4 regions of the Streptomyces sp. NPDC087263 genome follow, and region 2 is predicted to be linked to each of the others. Evidence: riboswitches for the same ligand, from Rfam matches in the RefSeq annotation. Region 2 holds a riboswitch; each other region holds the start of a gene.
The links. Region 2 has a riboswitch for S-adenosylmethionine ahead of ACIPC1_RS01225 (aminotransferase class V-fold PLP-dependent enzyme). Riboswitches for the same ligand answer to the same signal wherever they lie in the genome.
Positions count from the first base shown of each region.

Region 1 (4,555 bases), on a different contig from region 2:
GCGGTTCATGGCGCTGTTGGCCACCACCGAATGGCCGGCCAACTCGTCGTCCTTGATCAACCGGGGCGGCGGCTCGGCTGTTGTCCGCGAAGTACCGTCGATCATCGCACCATTGTGCGGTACGGCCGGTCGTTGCGGGCGAACCCAAGGGCCCACGGGCCTCGGCGAAGCCGTGAATAGCGGTGCCGCCTCCCGTGGACGGCGGCCCGGTCGGCACGGGGCGCCGGGCCGACTGCCCAGCCGCGGACGGCAGCCACGCCGTTTCAGGGCGGAAGGCGGCCTACCGACTCGCCTCGCGTACGGGATGCAGCCCCGAAACCGCCCGCCCGTGCGCTGCAGCTCACCACGGTGCTCAAGCCGGATCCCGGCCACAGTGCCGGTCAGCCCGAGCCGGTACGACCGTCATGTCGGCCGTACCGGCGCCGAGGCGAGGATCCCGCTCGCCGACGCTCTACCGCGCAGGTTTCTGCTTCAGCATCACGGAGGCGACCGCGACGACGAGTGCGATCACGACCACTGGCAGCACCGGCGCGTAGGTGTGCGCGTGGCTGAGCATCCAGTCTCCGACGAAGGCGCCGGCCACCATGCCCACCAGGACCCCGGTCAGGCGACGTACCGCGGCGGGCTTCAGAGACCAGGTGGTGATACCGGAAATCCAGCTGATGAAGGTGGCCGTGGCCGCCGTGGTGGAAATGCCCGGCACATGGAGCGACCGAACGGCATTCATCTGCAGACCCATCGCAAAGGCGTTGAGGGCGACCAGGATGTTGGACACGAGGCTGGACGGAGACGCCGCCATCCACACGACGATGAAACCGACCTGCGCCACCGTCGCGACGCACAGTGCGATGGAGACGCGACGCGGCCACGCTTCGAAGATCTGCGAGTCCTCCATCTCCTCGTCGCCGTTGAACGCGGTCAGGATCCGTGTTGCCACTGCGGCCCCCACGGCGAACGCGGCAAGTGAAATCACCACGCGAACGGGATCCGGGCCGGCGGGCGGCCGCGTGCCGGCTACCCCAAGTCCGAGAAACACCAGGTTTCCGGTCTGGAACGCCGTGAAGACCTTCCCGAAGGAGAGAAAGCAGATCGCCTCGAAGACGCCTGACGAGAACGCCAGGGCGACAAGCAGCCGGTCACGAATGGCCAGCAGTTCCGGCGTCGCGTGCGCTGCGGCCAGGTCCACACGCCGGTCATCCACGGGTTCGGCTCCTCCGTCGCCCCGGACCGGCAGGGTCGGGGCGGCAGGTCGAGTGTCCCGAGAACGTTCGAGTCGAGACCGCCGGCCGTGGGTGTTTTGCAGGCTGCTCCATTGCATGCCTTTCCCTCCAAGCGCCCAGAGTCGGCAACTCGCCCCGACTAGTTGCTAGGTACACATTTATCTCCCGCGTTCAGGATGTGACCACATCTGGGAAAAAGCCACATATTTGGGCGAAACCTTACTCAGGTTTCAGCAAAGAACTACGAAGGCCCTCTGGAATGACAAAACAGACAGGTCCGACGATTTCTTGAGTCGGGGCGCCTCGGGTCCGACCGGCGCCCGGTCAGGAGAGTTCGGGACGGCCGTTTCCGGGCCTTTCGCAACTCGGTCCGCCGTGCCGTGCGTGGCCCAACTCGCCTGTCGGCATTGACGGATCATGGCGACGCTCGTTAGCGTTCCAAGCGGCATTGAGTGTCAGCGTCAAGCCCTGGCTCGTTGATCGGCAACCCTCCACCGCGGTGGGGTGCTCCAGGTGAAAGCCCGGCGGGGTCATCGACCCCGCAAGCGCGTGGCCCCTTGACCGGGCCTGAGATCGGGAGGACCAGCGTGCCGAACAGCAGTGATCTCAGTGCTTCGATCGCGGCCGCTGCGGTGTTCTCCGGATTCTCCCGCCGACGCCACATCGACCTGCAGCTCTTCACCAGCTGTCTGTGTCACGACTGATTGCGTCCCGGCCTCCCCGCCTTCCTGACTGACGTTCGCCGACGGCTTTGACGCCGCGGGCGACTCCCTGCGGGCTCTCACAGTGCTGTCGGAGTCCGCGGCACTGTCACGCCTTCGTCGGCACCCTTTCCCCAGACATCTTCCGAATATTTCCGTCACTTCGCCCAGGTCTGCCCAGGTCCACTTCGCCTTGGTCTGCACCGGCATGTGCGCGGTGACTTTGGAGTAGGAGAACCCGTCCGTGATATCGCATCCGGATTCCCGACCCACCCGGTGGGCGGCACTCGCCGCCCTTGTGACAAGCAGCCTCCTGCTGAGCGCCTGCACGTCGAGCGACAGCGCCGGCTCGACCAGCGACAACGGCCCGGCCAAGTCCGGCGGCACACTGACCTTCGCGGTGGGTTCCGACGTGGGCTGCGTGGATCCGCAGCAGGTGGGCAGCAACGACACCATTTACTCACTGCGCCAGATCGTGGACTCCCTGACCGACCAGGATCCCAAGACCGGCAGAATTGTGCCGTGGCTGGCGAAGAGCTGGGACGTCAGCTCCGACACGACCACGTTCACCTTCCACCTGCGATCAGGTGTCACCTTCAGCGACGGGACACCGCTGACCGCGCAGGTGGTCAAGGACAACTTCGACGCGGTACCGAAGCTCGGCGCCCTGGGGACGCTGGCCCAGGGGTACTTGAGCGGCGTGGACAGCACCACCGCGGTCGATCCGCTCACGGTGCGGGTCAAGTTCCAGCAGCCGAACGCGCAGTTCCTCCAGGCCACGTCGACGCACTCACTGGGTATCGAGTCGTCGGCTAGCGCGAAGCAGAGCCCGCAGGAGAAGTGCAGCAAGGGTGTGGTCGGGTCCGGGCCGTTCACGCTGGAGAGTTATGTGCAGAACCAGGCGATCACCTTGACCAAGCGCAGCAAGTACGCCTGGGGTTCGTCCCTGTGGACCAAGCAGGGCGAGGCGTACCTGGACAAGCTGGTGTTCAAGGTGGTGCCCGAATCGGGCGTGCGCACCGGCAGCCTGCAGTCCGGTCAGGTGGACGCGATCAGCAGCGTCGGCAAGGCCGACGAGGCTGCGCTCACCGGTGGCCAGGTGAACCTGCAACGACGGGCGAATCCCGGTGCGGTGTTCAACCTGGGGCTGAACAACTCCCGCCCGCTGCTGAAGGACGTGAAGGTGCGTCAGGCGCTCCTGTTCGCCATCGACCGGCAGCAGATCGTCGACACCGTGTTCCCGACCGGCACCAGGCCGGCGACCAGCATCCTGGCGTACACCACACCGGACTACGCCGACCAGGGCTCCGACCTGGCCTTCGACACGGCGAAGGCGAAGTCCCTGCTGGAATCGGCTGGTTGGAAGGTCGGCAGTGACGGCATCAGATCGAAGAACGGCACCAAGCTCAGCCTGATCGTCAGGTGGTTCGCCAACTCGGCCACCAACCAGCCGGCCCTGGAGCTGATCCAGCAGCAGCTCAAGGCCGTCGGAGTCGACGTGGTCCTCAAGGAGACGCAGACCGCCCAGTTCGCCACGATGCTGCAGTCCGGCGACTTCGACGCGTCGTGGGGCAACCTGACCCGCGCCGACCCGGACATCCTGCGCAGCCAGTACTCCACCGAGCTGGCCAACCTCTACCGCCTGCCGGCGGGCCCGCTGGACTCGGCGCTGACCCAGCAGGCGGCGACTGCCGACGTGGCCAAGCGGAAGGAACTGGTCGGCCAGGCACAGCAGTTGATCGTGCAGAACGCCTACGTCATTCCCGTGGTGGAGCTGCAGACCCAGCTGGGGGTGGCGAAGAAGGTGCACAACCTCACGTTCGATGCCTCCAGCCGGATCCAGCTGCACGACACCTGGATCGGCTAGCAGCCGGTGGATGCGCGACAGAGCGTCCGATCCGGTCGTCGGCTACAGGAGGTGGGCAGGAAATGCGTCACTATGTGAGCAAGCGTCTCGCACAGGCACTCGGGGTGCTCTGGGCTGCGTACACGGTGTCGTTCTTCGTGCTGAACTATCTGCCCGGTGATCCGGTCTCGGCGATGGCCGGCGCCGGAGCGGACTCGGGCCAGATCGATCCGGCGCAGATCGCCGCACTGCGGCATGAGTACGGCTTCGACAAACCGGTGCTGGTGCAGTACGCCGACTATCTCGGCAAGGCGGTGCGCGGTGACTTCGGGAACGCGGTCTCCACCGGTCGGCCGGTGACCTCGACGCTGGCCGACGCGCTGCCGCAGACGCTGCAGTTGACCGGAGCGGCGCTGCTGCTCGCGGTGGTCTTCGGTGGCGGTCTTGCGGTGCTGGCGACCTACACCACGCAGCGGTGGTTGCGGCAGCTGTTGCTGTCGTTGCCGCCGCTGGGGGTGTCGGTGCCGACGTTCTGGGTCGGGCTGGTGCTCGTCGAGCTGTTCTCCTTCCGGGCGCGGTGGTTCCCCGCGTTCGGTAACGACGGGCTGCCGGGTCTGGTGCTGCCGGCGGTGACGCTCGCGATCCCGACCGGCGCCCTGGTCGCGCAGGTGCTGGCCAAGAGCCTGCTCACGGCGCTCGACCAGGCCTATGTGGAGACCGCGCGGGCCAAGGGCGCCGGCCGACTGCGTATTCACCTGCGGCACGCGCTGCGCAACGCCTCACTGCCG
Region 1 covers NZ_JBIUYT010000005.1:213,660-218,214, forward strand. Annotated here, with positions in the region: gene ACIPC1_RS18045 (class I SAM-dependent methyltransferase) at 1-105, opposite strand, end outside; gene ACIPC1_RS18050 (YoaK family protein) at 452-1,201, opposite strand; SAM riboswitch class IV at 1,665-1,774, shown strand; gene ACIPC1_RS18055 (ABC transporter substrate-binding protein) at 2,166-3,788, shown strand; gene ACIPC1_RS18060 (ABC transporter permease) at 3,851-4,555, shown strand, end outside.
Region 1: it holds a riboswitch for S-adenosylmethionine, as region 2 does, so the genes downstream of both, ACIPC1_RS18055 (ABC transporter substrate-binding protein) here and ACIPC1_RS01225 (aminotransferase class V-fold PLP-dependent enzyme) in region 2, are expected to answer to the same signal.

Region 2 (4,555 bases):
CGACCCACTTCCACCTCTCGCTCAATTCCATCACCTGGTTCGTACGGATCGGCTTCTTCGTCATCCCGGTCCTCTCGTTCATCGCCACCAAGCGGATCTGCCTCGGCCTTCAGCGCCGGGACCGGGACAAGGTGCTGCACGGCCGCGAGTCGGGCATCATCAAGCGCCTGCCGCACGGTGAGTTCATCGAGATCCACGAGCCGCTCAGCCAGGAGGCTCTGCACACGCTCACCGCGCACGAGCAGTACCAGCCGGCCGAGATCGGCCCGGGCGTCGACGAGAACGGTGTCGAGCGCAAGGTGAAGGGCGCGCAGAAGCTGCGGGCCAAGCTCAGCAAGGGCTACTACGGGGAGGACAACCAGATCCCCAAGCCCACCGTCGAGGAGTACAAGGAGATCACGAGCGGCCACGGCCACCACTGATCGCCCGAACGATCCTCGCTGATCGCCACGGCTGGAGCCCCGTCCATTGCATGGACGGGGCTCTTTGCCGTCTCCAGGGCTGGATAGGGTGGACTCGCCCCTACGGATGGGGGCAAGTCCACCCCCGTACCTCTCTGAGTACCCCAGGAGCGACCATGAGCGCTGTGAACCCCGCTGGAGGCGACACCGCGGCGGACCGTTCCTGGCCCCGGTTGCTGAACGGCCTGCTCGACGGCCGTGACCTGAGTGCGGACGACACCGCCTGGGCGATGAACCTGATGATGCGCGGTGAGGCGACCGACGCGCAGATCGCCGGGTTCGCGGTGGCGCTGCGGGCCAAGGGAGAGACCGTCGAGGAGATCACCGGACTCGTACGGATGATGTACGAGCACGCCAACGTGATCGAGGTGCCGGGGAGGACCGTCGACATCGTCGGTACGGGCGGTGACGGGGCCAAGACCGTCAACATCTCCACCATGGCGGCGATCGTCATCGCCGGGACGGGCGCGAAGGTCGTCAAGCACGGCAACCGGGCGGCTTCCTCCGCCTCCGGGGCGTCCGACGTGCTGGAGAAGCTCGGGGTCAATCTGCAGCTGACGACGGAGCGGGTGGCCGAAGTGGCCGAGGAGGCCGGGATCACCTTCTGCTTCGCGGTGAAGTTCCACCCGGCGCTACGTCATGTGGGCGCCGCACGGGGGCAGTTGGGCATCCGCACGGTCTTCAACGCGCTCGGTCCGCTGACGAACCCGGCACGGGTGAAGGCGCAGGCCGTCGGCGTCGCGGACCCCCGCATGGCGCCCATCGTGGCGGGCGTCTTCGCCGAGCGCGGCAACTCCTCGCTGGTCTTCCGCGGCGACGACGGGCTCGACGAGCTGACCATCACCTCCACTTCCCGGGTGTGGGTCGTACGGGACGGAAAGGTCACCGAGGAGACCTTCGACCCGAGGGACGTCGGCATTGACCTGGTCCCGATCGAGGCGCTGCGGGGCGCGGACTCCACGTACAACGCGGACGTGGCGCGCCGGCTCCTCGACGGCGAGACGGGGCCGGTGCGGGACGCCGTGCTGCTGAACTCGGCGGCGGCGCTGGTGGCCCTGTCGCCGGGTGACGGGCCGCTCGCGGAGCAGATTCGCGCGGGGATGGCGAAGGCGGCGGAGGCCGTCGACTCGGGGGCGGCGAAACGGACGCTGGAGCGGTGGGTGGCGGCGACCAACGCGTAGTTTGCGAGGCGGTTCGCAGGGGGCCGGGCCGAAGAGGTCCGGCCCTTTCCGCGTTCCGGGATCCGGACACGGGTTGCGCCGTCGCGATCGGTTCGGTTAGTTTTTTCGGCAGGTCATGAGTGACAGTCATGAGGCCCCGGCCGACTGTCCGGCAACCCTCCGTCCGTGGCGGGGTGCCCCGGGTGAAGACCAGGCCGTAGGCAGCGAGGTCTGCGGCAAGCGCGGACCCCTCGCCCTCTTCTGAGTGGTTAAGGCCCAGGGGTCCTGGTCATTCGAGGGAGCCTTCTGTGAGCAAGCGAATGCGATAGGGCGTAGAGCCCCTCTTCCGCCTATCCCTGTCACCCCCCTTCCCGCGCTGAGCGTCCTCTCCATGGACCGGCTCGCGCGGTGATTTCCCTGCGTCTCACAGGAGTTCGCCATGTCTGTCTCCACCGTTGCCACCGACCAGGCCGTTTGTACCCAGTTGCCCGTTCTGGGGCGAGATGTCACCGTCCCGCTCGTCACCGGTGGCGAGGTCACGTACGCCGCCCTCGACTACGCCGCCAGCGCCCCGGCCCTCCAGCGGGTGTGGGACGACGTGGCCGCTTACGCCCCGTACTACGGCAGCGTGCACCGGGGGGCCGGGTACCTGTCCCAGCTCTCCACCGACCTCTTCGAGAACTCCCGCACCACCGTCGCCGAGTTCCTGGACTGCCGTGAAGACGACCAGGTCGTCTTCACCCGGTCGACCACCGACTCGCTCAACCTGCTCGCCGCCGCCCTTCCGGCCGACTGCCAGGTCTTCGTCTTCGAGACCGAGCACCACGCCTCGCTGCTGCCCTGGCGGGACGCGCAGGTGACGTACCTGAACGCCCCGCGTACGCCGGGGGAGGCCGTCGCGGCCCTGGAGCGTGCGCTCAGCCACCGCGACCCCCAGGGCCCGGCCCTCGTCTGTGTCACGGGCGCCTCGAACGTCACGGGTGAGCTGTGGCCGGTGCGTGAGCTGGCCGCCGCCGCGCACGCGCACGGCGCGCGCATCGTCCTCGACGCCGCGCAGCTCGCCCCGCACCACCCGGTGTCGGTGCGCGACCTCGACGTCGACTGGGTCGCCTTCTCCGGGCACAAGCTGTACGCCCCCTTCGGCTCCGGTGTCCTCGCGGGCCGCTCCGACTGGCTGCGCGCGGCCGAGCCGTACCTGGCGGGCGGCGGCGCCAGCCGCAAGGTGTCGCGGCGTACGGACGGCGGCGTGGACGTGGAGTGGCACGAGAGCGCCGCCCGGCACGAGGCCGGCTCGCCGAACGTGATCGGCGTCTACTCGATCGCCTCCGCCTGCAAAGCGCTCACCGAGGCCGGTTTCGACACGCTCGTCGCCCGTGAGCAGCACCTGATCGAGACGGTCCGCGCGGGTCTCGCCGAGGTGCCCGAGGTCAGGGTCCTCTCGCTCTTCGGCGACGACGCCCCGCGCGTCGGCGTCATCTCCTTCGTCGTGGAGGGCTGGAACAGCTCGCACTTCGCGGCCGCGCTGTCCGCCGAGTACGGCATCGGGGTGCGTGACGGCCTGTTCTGTGCCCACCCGCTGGTGCGCACCCTCCTCGGCAGCGACCCGCAGACCCAGGGCGAGTGCGGCGCCCCCGAGGCCGCGCCCGGCGAGAAGTCCCTCAACGCCATCCGCGTGAGCTTCGGCGCGGGCACCCCGGACGAGCACGTCGAGCGTTTCGTGCGCGCGGTCAAGGAGCTCGTCCGGGACGGCGCGAAGTGGAACTACCGGACGCAGGACGGGCGTTGCGTTCCCGCCGTGTGATCGCCTGACAGGAGCACGGCGTATACGCTCCCCTTCGGCGGCCGTACGGCGAACAGGGGAGTCACGGGGAGTGCAGGCGCTGCGGGAGACGGATCCACGGCGGATCGGTCCGTACGAGGTACTCGGGCGGCTCGGCGCGGGCGGCATGGGCGAGGTCTATCTCGCCGAGTCGCGTGCCGGGCTCCGGCTGGCCGTGAAGGTGGTGCGGGCCGAGCACGCCCAGGACCGCACCTTCCGCGCCCGGTTCCGCCAGGAGGTGCGGGCCGCGCAGACCGTCGGGGGGAGCGGCACCTACACCGCGCGGGTGATCGACGCCGACCCGGAGGGCGAACGGCCTTGGATGGCAACGGAGTTCGTCGAGGGGCCGAACCTGCGTGACGCGGTACTCGACGTCGGGCCGCTGCCCCAGGACGCGGTGCTCACCTTCGCGGCCGCACTGGGCGAGGCCCTCGCCGCGATCCACGCCAAGGGCATGGTGCACCGCGACCTCAAGCCGTCCAACATCCTGCTGGCGCCGGACGGTCCGCGGGTCATCGACTTCGGGATCGTACGGGCGCTGGAGGCGACGGCGATGACCCGCACCGGCACCATGGTCGGCTCGGTCGGATACGTCTCGCCCGAGCAGATACGCAACGGCTCCGAAGTGGGGCCCCCGAGCGATGTCTTCGCGCTGGGCGCCGTGCTGGCGTACGCGTCGAGCGGCCGCGAGCCCTTCGGGGAGGGCCAGGACTCGGTGATCCTGCTGCGCATCGTCACACGGGACTTCGATCTTTCCGGGGTTCCGGCGCGCGTGCTTCCGCTGGTCGAGGCCTGTCTGCGGGAGGAGCCCGGGGACCGGCCCACCCCCGAGGAAGTGGTCGAGGCCGCAGGACACTCGGCGGCCTCCCTGCGGGCGGCTCTGCGGCCGGGGTGGCTCACCTCCGCACCGGCGACGGTCGCGGGGGACGAACGCTGGCTTCCGGAGCGCGAGTCGGGCGAGGGAGAGAGTCGCGTCGAGTACATCGCCCCGGCGACGGTCACGGGCGCTTCGGCGCCGGACCGCTTACCGGAACCCCAACGGCCTTCGCGGCGGGGGCTGTTGACGGCGGCGGCGGGCGGGGCGGTGGTCGCCGTCGGCGGGGGAGCCGGCTGGT
Region 2 covers NZ_JBIUYT010000001.1:265,192-269,746, reverse strand. Annotated here, with positions in the region: gene ACIPC1_RS01235 (cytochrome bc complex cytochrome b subunit) at 1-422, shown strand, start outside; gene trpD (anthranilate phosphoribosyltransferase) at 578-1,642, shown strand; SAM riboswitch class IV at 1,754-1,870, shown strand; gene ACIPC1_RS01225 (aminotransferase class V-fold PLP-dependent enzyme) at 2,061-3,422, shown strand; gene ACIPC1_RS01220 (PQQ-binding-like beta-propeller repeat protein) at 3,493-4,555, shown strand, end outside.

Region 3 (4,555 bases), on a different contig from region 2:
ATGGCCGCCGCGCCGTCGATACCGTGGCCGGCCACCTCGCCCACCACCAGGGCCACCCGCGCCCCCGACAGCGGAATCACGTCGTACCAATCCCCGGCGAGACCGGTCAGTTCGTCCGCGGGCCGGTAGCAGGCCGCGACCTCCACCGCGTCCTGGTCGGGGAAGCGATGGGGGAGCAGATTGCGCTGTAGGACGAGGGCCGCGTCGCGCTCGCGGGTGTAGCGGCGGGCGTTGTCGACGCACAGGGCCGCCCGGCCGACGAACTCCTCGGCCAGGCTGAGATCGTCCGCGTCGAAGGGGTCCTGGCGGCTGCGGCGGAAGAACGTGGTGATGCCCAGAGTGACGCCGCGGGCGCGGATGGGCACGATCATCACGCTGTGCAGTCCGAGATCAAGGAAGGAGGCGGCGTGGCTCCCGGGGGTGGCCGTGGTCCACTCCCTGCCCAGCGGATCCAGCCGCTCCTCGCGCCAGGACTCGCCGTCCGTCAGACACCTGATCGGGGGAGACCCCGCCCGGTAGGAGGCCACTTCGCCGATCTCGACGGCGGTTTCCGGGAGCCCGCCCTGCACCGACCGATGCCCGGCGCGCCGCAGCGGCACCGTGTCCGCGTCGCGCCGTGGACCGGGCGCCGGCTCCCCGCCCTTGAGTACGGATTCCAGCAGGTCCACGGCGACGAAGTCGGCCAGCCCCGGCACGGCGACATCGGCCAGTTCCTGCGCGGTCTGCATGACGTCCAGGCTGCGCCCGATGTGCTCGCCGGCCCGGTCGAGCAGCGCGAGCCGCCGCCGGGCGCGGTAGCTCTCGCCGATATCGACGACGGTGTAGTACACACCTATCGGGTGACCGTCGTCGTCCTCCAAACGGATGAACGACATGGCGTGGGAGGTCTCGCGGTGTGGCGCTGAGCTCACGCGGCCCACGTGCTCGTACGCGACCACCGGCTCGCCCGTCTCGAGCACCCGGCGCATCTGCGCCTCGATCCGCTCGGTGTCCAGGCCCGGCTGCACATCGGCGAGCCTGCGGCCGAGGCGTTTTTGGGCCGGGCCCCCGCCGAACTGCTCCAGTGCGGGGTTCGACCAGACGTACCGCAGCTCCGTGTCCACGATCGCTATGCCCACCGGGGAACGCGAGGTGATCCGCTCCAGCACCGAGCGGCTCATGTGCCAGCCGGCGCCGTCGGCCAGGTCCGCGAGCAGCACCACCCAGCGTGCCGGGCCGTCGCTCGGCCGTAGGGGGACAACCTGAACCATCAACTTCAACGGGTGCCCGTCCCGGTGTCGTGCGGACAGCAGGCCCGCCCAGCCGCCGTCACCGCGGCACCGCTCGGCCAGTTCCGGGAGCCGCGCCGCGTCCTCGGGGATCAGCAGGTCGGCGGCAGGCCGTCCCAGCGCGTCCCGGGCCGCGTACCCCAGCAGCCGTTCGGCGTCCGCGGTCCAGCTGGTCACCGCCATACGGGCGTCGAGCAGCAGTGGCACGGCGTCCGTCATGTCGAAGCGCTGCCGGGCCGACACGTCCCGTTCCTTGCTCGAAACCACCGCGACCCTCTCCGCTCTCCGAAGGTGGTCTTACCCGCTCGCACCCATTCTTCACGTTGTACGACTGTCGCGCGGGCTTGGACTTGTCGCACGGCGGGACGCACGGAGGCCGAGGAGGGTTACGTACAGTGACGGGTCACGTGCCGCGTCCGTCCGTCCGCCCGTCCATCCATCCGTCCCGTCCGTCACGGAGTCGGCCGGCAGTGGTTGAACTCCCGTGCCGGTGCCTCCGTATCTCTCCACGGGGATGGCGGGAGACCGCGTCGCACGGAAGGAGAGCAGTGTGTCGACACCGCCCGAACGCGAGCAGCCCATGCGCCGCCCGGCACTCGAACCCACCTACGTCCAGCAACGCCGCCGGACGGAGGCCCTCGCGGAACTGGTGAGGGAGTTCCGTGAGGATCAGCAGGCCGTCGGCCCGGACGAAAGCCCTGAGTCGATCAGATGGTCGTCGGCGCACCTGGGCGAGACGGAGGAACTGACGCCCGTCCTGGCCGGCGAGAACTATGCCGCTGGCGGGGAGGCGGAGCCGGCGGCACCGCCCATGCGTGAACCCGGGCCCGAGCGTGCCACCGGTCCGCGCCGGGCCACGGTCGTCGGTGCGGTGGCGGCGGCCGCGCTGGTCGGATTCGCCCTGGCCATGCTGCTGCCCGACGGTGACGGCGGATCGCGGACCGGTGCCGCCCCGTCCGCCACGGCACCCGTCGCCCAGGCCCCTTCCGGCGCCGCCGAACCGGACGGCATCGGCACCCTACGGGAGGGAGACCGCGGCCCCGACGTGACGGAACTCCAGGAACGGCTCCTCCATATCCCGGACGTGTACCAGAGCGGCGTCACGAGCGGAACCTACGACCCCACACTCACCGAGGCCGTGGCCCGCTTCCAGCTCTGGTACGGGATCCGGGGCGATGAGACGGGCGTCTACGGCAACGACACCCGGGCCGCCCTGGAATCCCGTACGTGACGAGCACTCCTGACCTACAGGTGCCGATGGAAGGCCGGGTGGGCGTCGAGACGTCGCACATAGTCCTGGAGGAGCGCGTACGAGGACAGGTCCTGGGCCGCTTCGAGTGGGACGAGGGCGACCCACAGGTCCACATCGGCCGCGGTCAGTTCCTTGCCCAACGCATAGGGACCAGCGGCGAGTTGACCGTTCAGCAGGTCGAGGGCCGCCGACCGTTCCTGCGGCGGCGCACCCGGGGTGACATCCCGGTCGAGGAGGTCGCGCAGGGCGTCGATGTCCGCGGCGAGTTCCGCCGGGCGGAGCGGGGAGTGACAGGATCCGGCGCGGTCGGCGAAGAGGTCGCCGAGGTCGCGCAGGATGTCGGGCGTGTGGTTGCTGACTACGCGTCCGCTCCACCGGTCGCACAGCGCGGGGGCGGTCAGCGGACCGTCGTAGTGGTGCCAGGTGGCCTCGTACGCCCCGCGCAGTGAGGCGAACGCGGAGGGGGTGTCGGCGGGGAGCGCCAGCAGAGTGGTGGCGACCGAGTCCTTGAGACCCAGCAGGCCGTGGGTGATGGAGACCCGCAGCGAGAGGGGACAGTGTGCGGACAGATACAACTCGTAGCGGTGCGGGGCCGGGTAGAAGCCGCCGGCGAGACCCACTCCGATACGGCTGCGGAAACGGTGCGGGCGGGCGGACGGGGTGGCGGCGATCCGGGGGTGGGGGACCGCGTCAAGTGAGCTGGGAACGCACGGAGTCGGGGTACACGTGCTGGACGTACCGGAGTTTGAGGCGTGCGAGATTGTCTCGGACATGACTCTCCATGGGACGAGGAGGCCACGGCCACCTTGTGGGCACCGCGGCGGGGCGGAGTGACTGCGCTACGTACCGGTCCGGATCGCTCGGACTAGTAGGCGCTGGAGACACGCAACAGATCGATGTGCAGGCGTCTCGTCAAACCGCTGTTGGCCATTCCCACCTGTCCCACCCTCGGGGCCCGCGAGACGCGAGACCACGCTTGTCCCACCGCACCGGCGGAACCCGGTCGTCACCCGGGGCACCCCGTCGCGGTGGAAGGGTTGCCTGCCAGCGGGCCGGGGCCGATGACCTCACGGGCAGGAGAACCTGCCCCAAGGGCGCTGACAATCGTGACCGTCCCCGTCAGTGTCGGTGCGCTCCGTGAGGCCGTCAAGAAGGCCTCCGGCGCGGTCTCACCAGGTGGTCATTCGGCGTGCCTCAGGCTGGACAGGAGGCGTGGAACAGATTGCGCGGCCCGGTGGTTGTCGCTCCTGAGGACGCGCGGCGGTGTGAGCACGACCATGATCCCCGGGCATTGCGCACCGCTGTGGCCTCCCGTAGCGTCCCCAGCAGGTTATGAGCGTCAGCGTCAAGCCCTGGCTTGCTGACCGGCAACCCTCCTCCGCGGCGGGGTGCTCCAGGTGACGACCAGGCGGTACCCGTCCCGGGTTCCGCAAGCGCGATGCCGGCGGCCTCCAGCCCGCCGAGCCGGAAGGGCGGAGGTGACGGACGTGCAGCCCGTGCCCCGTCTTCGTGTCCCGGTTCTCGCCCCGCGCCGTCGCGTGCACCTGTACTCCCGGCCGCACATCGACCTCCAGCGCGTGGCCGGCGCGCTCTGTCGTCCCTGACCTGTCACCCCGCCGCCGCACCCTCCCAGTCGAGGCCCGGCGATCTCACACGGTCGATCAGGAAGGCACCCCTTTCGTGTCCTCGTCAACGTCGTTGCCCTCATCCTCTTCCTCCACCGCCGCACTGCACCTGGCCGTCGCCCTCGACGGCGCGGGCTGGCACCCGGCAGCCTGGCGTGATCCGGTGGCCCGCCCCCAGGATCTGTTCACCGCCTCGTACTGGACCGACCTGATCACCGAGGCAGAGCGCGGCCTGCTCGACTTCGTGACCATCGAGGACGGACTCGGCCCGCAGTCCGCACGCCTCAGCGAACCGGACGCACGCACCGACCAGGTACGCGGTCGGCTCGACGCCGTCCTCATCGCAGCTCGTGTCGCGCCGCTGACCAGCCACATAGGGCTGGTGCCGAGCGTGGTGACCACCCACACGG
Region 3 covers NZ_JBIUYT010000003.1:420,370-424,924, forward strand. Annotated here, with positions in the region: gene ACIPC1_RS11215 (SpoIIE family protein phosphatase) at 1-1,487, opposite strand, end outside; gene ACIPC1_RS11220 (peptidoglycan-binding protein) at 1,819-2,499, shown strand; gene ACIPC1_RS11225 (glutathione S-transferase C-terminal domain-containing protein) at 2,514-3,293, opposite strand; gene ACIPC1_RS11230 (putative leader peptide) at 3,386-3,451, opposite strand; SAM riboswitch class IV at 3,488-3,632, opposite strand; SAM riboswitch class IV at 3,849-3,962, shown strand; gene ACIPC1_RS11235 (putative leader peptide) at 4,059-4,124, shown strand; gene ACIPC1_RS11240 (LLM class flavin-dependent oxidoreductase) at 4,201-4,555, shown strand, end outside.
Region 3: it holds a riboswitch for S-adenosylmethionine, as region 2 does, so the genes downstream of both, ACIPC1_RS11230 (putative leader peptide) here and ACIPC1_RS01225 (aminotransferase class V-fold PLP-dependent enzyme) in region 2, are expected to answer to the same signal.

Region 4 (4,555 bases), on a different contig from region 2:
GAAGGTCTGGGACTCCTCGACGGTGATGACGCCTTCCTTGCCGACCTTGTCCATAGCCTCGGCGATGAGCTCGCCGATCTGGGTGTCGGCGGCGGAGATGGAGGCCGTGGAGGCGATCTGCTCCTTGGTCTCGACATCCTTGGCCTGCTCGAGCAGGGCACCGGAGACGGCCTCGACGGCCTTCTCGATACCACGCTTGAGGGCCATCGGGTTGGCACCCGCGGCTACGTTGCGAAGGCCCTCGCGGACCAGCGCCTGCGCCAGAACGGTCGCGGTGGTCGTACCGTCGCCGGCGACGTCGTCCGTCTTCTTGGCGACTTCCTTGACCAGCTCTGCGCCGATCTTCTCGTACGGGTCCTCGAGCTCGATCTCCTTGGCGATGGAAACACCATCGTTGGTGATCGTGGGGGCGCCCCACTTCTTCTCGAGGACGACGTTGCGACCCTTGGGACCAAGGGTGACCTTGACGGCGTCGGCGAGCTGGTTCATCCCGCGCTCGAGACCGCGCCGCGCCTCCTCGTTGAACGCGATGATCTTGGCCATGTGAAGTGGTCCTCCCGGACTGGGGTGGATTGCTCCGGACCGCGCCCGCGCCCGCGACGGACGGCCTGCCTGCCTCGTGGTTCCTTGCCCCACTTGGCCTGCGGGCCTCACTGACCCGGTCCTCGTTGTCACTCTCACCTGCAGAGTGCTAACGCCAATGATTAGCACTCGCCCCTACCGAGTGCAAGCGACTCCGGAAGATCCCCAGGTGAAGCAGGGGGCGCGCACGGCGCGAAGACAGCCGGAGGGACCCGCGGACAGCCGGCCGCAGGGGGCGGGCAGACGAGCAGACCGACGAGCAGACGGACGGGCAGACGGACGGGCAGACCGAAGGGCCCGCACCCCCTGGTGGAGGTACGAGCCCTTCGTCACGTCGAACAGAACTATCAGTCGGCGCGTGCTTCAGCTGGTCGCCAGCCGGACCATGTCCGCCTGCGGCCCTTTCTGGCCCTGCGAGATCTCGAACTCGACCCGCTGGCCCTCTTCAAGGGTGCGGTAGCCGTCCATCTGAATCGCGCTGTAGTGGACGAATACATCCGCACCACCGTCGACCGCGATGAAGCCGTACCCCTTCTCCGCGTTGAACCACTTGACGGTGCCCTGAGCCATGCCTAACTCCCCTATTACTGGCCCTTGCACAGGACCGCACTTCGCGGGCCCGGGTCAGACCTCACCCCCCAAGGATTGGGGGTGTGCGCCGGAACGCGTCGACCGCGGCTGAATGTATCTGTCCAACTGCCCTCTGCAACAGGTCAATCGGACGAGAATTCTGAGCACGACCGATCGGGAATATGCGGAGAATTCGCAAAGTTTCAGGGCAAGTCGGGCCCCGTAAATGCCATAAACGGCTCAAAGAGGCGGGGCACTTTGGCTACTTCTTGTCGGGCATCGGGCGAGGACTCATATGCGCCCGGCATGAAACCAACTCGAAAGCGAAGCGGCTTCCCCAACTGTACCGCGCTCAACCATACAGAATTGCCCCCTCCGCTTCTCTCACGGAGGGGGCAATTCGATGAACTCTCGGTGACCGCAATTACCTAAGGTAACGGCAATCACCGTAAGTAATGACGCGTGACGGTCAGCCTCCGGCGACGGCCGGAATGATCGAGACGCCCGCGCCGTCCGGCGTCGACGTCTCCAGGCCCTGCTCGAAGCGGACGTCGTCGTCGTTCACGTACACGTTGACGAAGCGACGCAGCTTGCCCTGGTCGTCCAGGACGCGTGCGGCGATGCCGGTGTGGTTCTGCTCCAGGTCGGCGATCACCTCGCCGAGGGTGCCGCCCTCGGCCGTCACCTCGGCCTTGCCGCCGGTGTAGGTGCGCAGGATGGTGGGGATGCGGACGTTGACACTCATGACGCGAGGCCAGCCTCTCGGAAGGAGTCCAGGTTCGGGCGGATGGTCGCGGTGAGCCCGGTGTCCGAGGCCACCGCGTCCAGGGTCTTGAGGCCGTCGCCGGTGTTGAGGACGACGGTGGTGAGGGTCGGATCGAGCAGACCGTTCTCGATCAGCTTCTTCGCCACACCCACCGTCACGCCACCCGCGGTCTCGGCGAAGATGCCCTCCGTCTGCGCGAGGAGCTTGATCGCGTCGACGATCTGCTCGTCGTTCACGTCCTCCACGGCGCCGCCGGTACGCCGCGCGATGTCGAGCACGTACGGCCCGTCGGCCGGGTTGCCGATGGCGAGCGACTTGGCGATGGTGTGGGGCTTCTGGGGCCGTACGACGTCGTGGCCGGCCTTGTAGGCCACCGACACCGGCGAGCAGCCCTCGGCCTGGGCACCGAAGATCTTGTACGGCTTGTCCGCCACAAGGCCGAGCTTGATCAGCTCCTGCAGAGCCTTGTCGATCTTCGTGAGCTGGGAGCCGGAGGCGATCGGGATGACCAGCTGGTCGGGGATCCGCCAGCCGAGCTGCTCGCAGATCTCGTACGCGAGGGTCTTCGAGCCCTCCGCGTAGTACGGCCGCAGGTTGACGTTGACGAAGCCCCAGCCCTCGCCGGCCGGGTCGCCGATCAGCTCGGAGCAGAAACGGTTCACGTCGTCGTAGTTGCCCTCGATGCCGACGAGCTCGCCGCCGTACACCGCGGCCATGACGATCTTGCCCTGCTCCAGGTCGTGCGGGATGAAGACGCAGGAGCGGAAGCCGGCGCGGGCCGCGGCGGCACCGACGGCGCCCGCGAGGTTGCCGGTGGAGGAGCAGGAGAGGGTGGTGAAGTCGAAGGCGCGGGCGGCCTCGATGGCCTGGGCGACGACGCGGTCCTTGAAGGAGTGCGTCGGGTTGCCGGAGTCGTCCTTGACGAAGAGCTTGCCGGGGGTGACGCCCAGCGCGCGGGCCAGGTTGTCGGCCTTGACGAGCTTGGTCCAGCCGGGGTTGATGTTCGGCTTCTCCGCGACGTCCGCGGGGACCGGCAGGAGCGGCGCGTAGCGCCAGATGTTCGCGGGGCCCGCTTCGATGCGCTTGCGGAGGTCCTCGGTCTCGTAGGCCGAGAAGTCGTACGCGATCTCCAGCGGGCCGAAACACTCCTCGCAGGCGAAGAGCGGGCCGAGCGGGACGCGGTGTCCGCACTCGCGGCAGGAAAGCGCGGTGGCGGGGCCCAGGTCGACGGAGTTCGCGGAATCCGGGGAGGTCACGGGGTTCGTGGTGTGTGCAGTGGTGCTTGCAACTGTCTGCGCAGCCATGGAGGCGAGGCCCTTTCTCCTCATCTTCCTCACGACGCACTTCGCCGTGAGACGGATTTGGCACCTTCCCGAGCCGGGAGCCTCGCCACATCGATGTGACAAGAACCAGCTGGAGGGTTGCCGGGGCTTCAACGGGCCGTATCCCTCTGCCCCTCTGGATGAGCGGTATTCAGTTGTGCGCCGGACGACCCCCGACATGCGATGGTCATCAGCGTTGTTCAAGACTGTAACCGAAGGCCTGGATGGTGGAGAGAGCCGTCCGAACCGCGAGATGCCAGCGACACACCAAACGCTGCCGCGGCGACGGGCACAAGCATCCCAATGAACGCAAGGGAGAGCCGCACGTGCTTGAAGACGTCGAGCGCTGGCTGAGCACGCGCTCCTGGTCCGTGACCGACCGGCCGCTCAAGAAGCTCATAGCCGCGAAACGATCCACCAACTCCACGGTGAGCGTGGTCCTGCCCGCGCTCAACGAGGAGGCCACGGTCGGTGAGATCGTCTCCATCATCCGCCGCGACCTGATGACCCGCAAAGTCCCCCTCGTCGACGAGATCGTCGTCATCGATTCGGGCTCGACCGACCGCACCTCCGAGGTCGCCGCCGCCGCTGGCGCCCGAGTAGTCCACCGGGACGAAATACTTCCCCGCATCCCGGCCGTGCCCGGCAAGGGCGAGGTCCTGTGGCGGTCACTCCTGGTGACGAGCGGTGACATCGTCTGTTTCATCGACGCGGACCTCAAGGAGTTCTCGTCGGACTTCGTCTCCGGGATCGTGGGGCCGCTGCTCACCGATCCGGGCGTGGACCTGGTCAAGGCGATGTACGACCGCCCGCTGAACCTGCCGGGTGAACCCACCTCCGGCAGAACCGCGGCCGGTCAGGGCGGCCGTGTCACCGAACTGATGGCACGCCCCCTGCTGAACATGCACTGGCCGCAGCTGGCCGGCTTCGTCCAGCCGCTCGGCGGCGAGTACGCGGCCCGCCGCACCCTCCTGGAACAGCTCCCGTTCCCCGTCGGATACGGCGTGGAGCTCGGCATGCTCGTCGACGCGCTGCACCTGGTGGGCCTGGACGCGCTCGCCCAGGTCGACGTCGGTGTGCGCAAGCACCGGCACCAGGACGGCCAGGCGCTGGGCCGGATGTCCGCCGCGATCTACCGCACCGCACAGCTCCGGCTCGCCCGCGGCCACCTCATCCGGCCGGCCATCACCCAGTTCGAACGGGGCGAGTCCGGCTTCGAGCCGCGCACGTACTCCGTGGATACGGAAGAACGGCCTCCGATGGCGGAAATCTCGGAGTATCAGTCACGCAAAGCGGCGTAAACCGTCGACGGTAT
Region 4 covers NZ_JBIUYT010000014.1:15,871-20,425, forward strand. Annotated here, with positions in the region: gene groL (chaperonin GroEL) at 1-543, opposite strand, end outside; gene ACIPC1_RS35520 (cold-shock protein) at 946-1,152, opposite strand; gene ACIPC1_RS35525 (MoaD/ThiS family protein) at 1,622-1,897, opposite strand; gene thrC (threonine synthase) at 1,894-3,222, opposite strand; SAM riboswitch class I at 3,240-3,387, opposite strand; gene ACIPC1_RS35535 (glucosyl-3-phosphoglycerate synthase) at 3,567-4,541, shown strand.
Region 4: it holds a riboswitch for S-adenosylmethionine, as region 2 does, so the genes downstream of both, thrC (threonine synthase) here and ACIPC1_RS01225 (aminotransferase class V-fold PLP-dependent enzyme) in region 2, are expected to answer to the same signal.